One region of the Streptomyces sp. NPDC048211 genome, then DNA from elsewhere that is predicted to be linked to it. Evidence: predicted binding sites of a transcription regulator. Region 1 holds the regulator's gene; the other holds the start of a gene.
The links. The regulator HrcA, encoded in region 1, represses chaperone genes, less so after heat shock. The targets are predictions, from matches to a motif close to TTNGCACTCNGNNNNNCNGAGTGCNAA.
Positions count from the first base shown of each region.

Region 2: the regulator HrcA is predicted to act here: its motif matches at 1,325-1,351, upstream of groES (co-chaperone GroES).

Region 1 covers NZ_JBIDAD010000004.1:190,610-193,063, forward strand. Annotated here, with positions in the region: gene ACGFZA_RS17150 (MBL fold metallo-hydrolase) at 1-324, opposite strand, end outside; gene hrcA (heat-inducible transcriptional repressor HrcA) at 510-1,526, shown strand; gene dnaJ (molecular chaperone DnaJ) at 1,527-2,454, shown strand, end outside.
Region 2 covers NZ_JBIDAD010000001.1:314,775-317,228, reverse strand. Annotated here, with positions in the region: gene groL (chaperonin GroEL) at 1-763, opposite strand, end outside; gene groES (co-chaperone GroES) at 866-1,174, opposite strand; gene ACGFZA_RS01545 (hypothetical protein) at 1,518-1,838, opposite strand; gene ACGFZA_RS01540 (polysaccharide deacetylase family protein) at 1,835-2,454, opposite strand, start outside.

The DNA.
Region 1 (2,454 bases):
GGCGTGCAGCTCGTCCGCCCCGCCCCGCAGCACGTCGGCCATGCCCAGAGCGCCGTACACCTGTGTCCCGGCGAAGGCCGCCGTACCCAGCACGTGATCGAAATGGGGGTGGCTGAGTGCGATATGTGTCACCCTCCGGCCCAGCAGCGACTGCGCCTGGACGCGCACTTCCACCGCTTCACGGAGTGACGATCCGGTGTCGCAGAGCAGCACCCCGTCGGTTCCGGCCACCAGTGCGACCGTTGCATCCCACACGGGAAGGCGCCGTCGGCCCACTCCGTGTCCGAGTCGCTCCCAGCCGAACTCTTCCCAAGAGGCGTCCATACGACGACGCTATCGGCAACGACCTGCGCAGTCTCGCGGTAGCGTGGCCGGTCGCCCTTGCTAGGGGGCTACCCCGTCGCCGTACACTGGCCGGGGGATTGCTGGCACTCGTACGCACAGAGTGCCAGGAACAGACCCGGGAACGGCCCGAGAACCACCGAGGTACACAGCTGGAGGTGTGCGCGATGCTCAGCGAACGCAGACTCGAAGTGCTGCGCGCCATCGTCCAGGACTATGTCGGCACCGAGGAGCCCGTCGGCTCCAAGGCGCTCACGGAGCGGCACAAGCTGGGGGTCTCCCCGGCCACCGTCCGCAACGACATGGCGGTGCTGGAGGACGAGGGCTTCATCGCCCAGCCGCACACCAGCGCGGGACGCATCCCGACGGACAAGGGTTACCGGCTCTTCGTCGACAAGCTCGCGGGCGTCAAGCCCCTGTCGTCGCCGGAGCGCCGTGCCATTCAGAATTTCCTCGACGGCGCGGTCGACCTCGACGATGTCGTGGGACGTACCGTACGGCTGCTCGCGCAGCTGACCCGGCAGGTCGCCGTCGTGCAGTACCCCTCGCTGACCCGCTCGACGGTGCGGCACGTGGAACTGCTGTCCCTGGCCCCCGCCCGGCTGATGCTCGTGCTGATCACGGACACCGGCCGGGTCGAACAGCGGCTGGTCGACTGCCCCGCGCCGTTCGGTGAGACCTCTCTCGCCGACCTGCGGGCCCGGCTCAACAGCCGGGTCGTGGGACGCCGTTTCGCGGACGTCCCGCAGCTGGTGCAGGACCTGCCGGAATCCTTCGAGAGCGAGGACCGGGGAACCGTGTCCACCGTGCTCTCGATCCTCCTCGAATGCCTCGTCGAGGAGACGGAGGAGCGGCTGATGATCGGCGGCACCTCCAACCTCACCCGTTTCGGGCACGACTTCCCTGTGATGATCCGGCCGGTGCTGGAGGCATTGGAGGAGCAGGTCGTGCTGCTGAAGCTGCTCGGTGAGGCCAAGGACTCGGGCATGACCGTACGTATCGGGCACGAGAACGCCCACGAGGGGCTCAACTCCACGTCCGTCGTCGCGGTCGGCTACGGTTCGGGCGACGAGGCAGTCGCCAAACTCGGCGTGGTCGGACCGACCCGCATGGACTACCCCGGAACGATGGGAGCGGTACGCGCAGTGGCACGTTACGTCGGACAGATCCTGGCGGAGTCGTAAGTGGCCACGGACTACTACGCCGTACTCGGCGTGCGCCGCGACGCTTCACAGGACGAGATCAAGAAGGCCTTCCGGAGGCTCGCCCGCGAGCTGCACCCGGATGTGAACCCCGATCCGAAGACCCAGGAGCGGTTCAAGGAGATCAACGCCGCTTACGAGGTGTTGTCGGACGCTCAGAAGAAACAGGTCTACGACCTCGGCGGCGACCCGCTGTCCGCCTCCGGAGGCGGTGGCGCGGGCGGATTCGGACAGGGTGGCTTCGGCAACTTCTCCGACATCATGGACGCGTTCTTCGGCACGGCGTCGCAGCGCGGACCCCGTTCGCGCACCCGCCGCGGCCAGGACGCCATGATCCGGCTGGAGATCGACCTCTCCGAGTCGGCCTTCGGTACGACCAAGGACATCCAGGTCGACACGGCCGTAGTCTGCACGACCTGCAGCGGCGAGGGTGCCGCGCCCGGCACCTCCGCCCAGACCTGTGACATGTGCCGCGGCCGCGGCGAGGTCTCCCAGGTCACCCGGTCGTTCCTCGGCCAGGTCATGACCTCGCGGCCCTGCCCCCAGTGCCAGGGCTTCGGCACGGTCGTGCCGACGCCGTGCCCGGAGTGCGCCGGTGACGGCCGCATCCGCTCGCGGCGCACGCTCACCGTGAAGATCCCCGCAGGTGTCGACAACGGCACCCGCATCCAGCTCGCGGGCGAGGGCGAGGTCGGCCCCGGCGGCGGCCCGGCCGGCGATCTCTACGTCGAGATCCACGAGCTGCCGCACGCGGTGTTCCAGCGGCGCGGCGACGATCTGCACTGCACGGTCACCATCCCCATGACGGCGGCGGCCCTCGGCACGAAGGTGCCGCTGGAGACGCTCGACGGGCTGGAGGAGGTCGACATCCGACCGGGCACCCAGTCCGGCCAGTCCGTCCCGCTGCACG
Region 2 (2,454 bases), on a different contig from region 1:
CGACGTCCTCGGCGATGATCAGCAGCGGCTTGGAGGCACCGGCCTGGATGACCTTCTCCAGGAGCGGCAGCAGCTCCTGGATCGAGCCGATCTTGCCCTGGTGGATCAGGATGTACGGGTCGTCGAGGACGGCCTCCATACGCTCCTGGTCGGTCACCATGTACGGGGACAGGTAACCCTTGTCGAAGGCCATGCCCTCGGTGAAGTCGAGGTCCAGACCGAAGGTGTTGGACTCCTCGACGGTGATGACACCGTCCTTGCCGACCTTGTCCATCGCGTCCGCGATGAGCTCGCCGACCTGGGTGTCCTGCGCGGAGAGCGCGGCCACGGCGGCGATGTCGGACTTGTCCTCGATCGGGCGGGCGGTCGCGAGGAGCTCCTCGGACACGGCCTTGACCGCGGCGTCGATGCCCTTCTTCAGGGCGGCCGGGGACGCGCCCGCGGCCACGTTGCGCAGGCCCTCGCGGACGAGCGCCTGGGCCAGGACGGTGGCGGTGGTCGTACCGTCACCGGCTACGTCGTTGGTCTTGGTCGCCACCTCCTTCACCAACTGGGCACCGAGGTTCTCGTACGGGTCGTCCAGCTCGACCTCGCGCGCGATGGTGACACCGTCGTTGGTGATGGTGGGCGCACCGAACTTCTTGTCGATGACGACGTTGCGGCCCTTGGGGCCGATCGTCACCTTCACCGTGTCGGCAAGCTTGTTGACGCCGCGCTCGAGGGCGCGACGGGCGTCCTCGTCGAACTTCAGGATCTTCGCCATGGAGCTGAACTGTCCTCTCAAAAACAAGAACTGCGCCCCTGCCGCCCGGCTAGTTATTTCGCAGGGGGCCAGGGGCGCAGAACAGAAGCAAACGTGGGTGAATTACTTCTCGATGATCGCGAGCACGTCGCGAGCCGAGAGGACGAGGTACTCCTCGCCGTTGTACTTCACCTCGGTGCCGCCGTACTTGCTGTACAGCACGACATCGCCGGTCTTGACGTCGAGCGGAAGGCGCTCGCCGTTCTCGAAGCGGCCCGGGCCCACGGCCAGGACGACGCCCTCCTGGGGCTTCTCCTTGGCAGTGTCCGGAATGACCAGGCCGGAGGCCGTGGTCTGCTCGGCGTCGAGCGGCTGGACCACAATGCGGTCCTCGAGCGGCTTGATCGCAACCTTGGTGCTGGTCGACACGATCCGGTCTCCCCCTTCGGAGATCTCACGGGGTTATCAGTCTTTGGGGTGGCGACCAGGTGGGCCCGTCGTCGCGGGTGCCGGACCTGCCGGTCGCACAGTACTGCTGGCACTCTCCAGTGGGGAGTGCCAGCACTGAGACTATGACCGCGATTAGCACTCGGTCAAGCGGAGTGCCAATTCACGCCCCTCGTGGCGTCCGGGGCCCTCCTCCTCGTACGGCTGCGCCCGTACAACGTTCCGGTCCCCGTAGGGACAACGCGGGGACCGCGCGCGCCGTTCCGTACGACGGGGCCGCATGCTCATGCGACCCGCCGGACCGGCAGCTCACGGCATGGCACAGCGACTACCGGCTCGCGCACCCCGCGTCCGCCGCGGCCCCTTCGCCGGACCGCTCCGGCCACCACTGGACCGGCTCGCGCACCCCGGAACCACCTGCCGACGCGGGGCGGCCGCAGGCGACGACGACCATCGCCCCCGGCGCCCCGTGATCACCGCGCACCGCCGCGGGCCGCGCCCGGGGGACGCTCGGCGACGGGCGCACCCGCTGCGCGGCCTTGCGGCCCAGCCGCTCGATCGGGTCCACCGACTGTGCGCAGCCGGCGGTGGCGGTCAGGAGCGCACCGGCGGTCAGCAGCCCGGCCAGCAGCCGGTGCGCCCTTCTCATACGTAGTCCTCCAGCCGGGCCACGGCGTAACCCTTGTCCGTGATGACCTTCATGACGGACCGGATCAGGTCGGGCATGCTGCCCTTCCAGTCCTTCTTGCCCCGGAAGTGCGTGAGGATGATGTCGCCGGGGTGCAGGTCCTGGTCCTCCTCGCGCCACTCCATGTGGTCGGGGAACGCCTCCGCGGCCCACAGCGGCACGGCCGTGATGCCGCAGGACCTGGCGATGCGCAGGGTGTCGCCGTTGTAGTTGCCGTACGGCGGCCGGAAGAGCCGGGGGCGCTCGCCGTACTGCTTCTCCAGGATGTCCTGCTGGTCGCAGATCTCCCGCTGCTGCTCCTCGTGGGAGAGACCCGGCATGTAGCGGTGGTTCAGCGTGTGGTTGCCGAGGACGACGCCACGGGCCTGCGCGTCCTTGAAGTACGCGTAGTCGTCGCGCACCAGGTAGTCGCTGAGGAAGGCGCTGTACGGGATGTTCAGTTCCGACATCATCCGCAGCAGCTCGGGGTCCTTGTCGTCCCCGTCGTCCATCGTCAGGAAGACGATCTTCTCCTTGGTGGGGACCGTGGTGAAGACCGGCGGCAGCGACGCGTCGCCGCCCTCGACCTCGAAGCCCT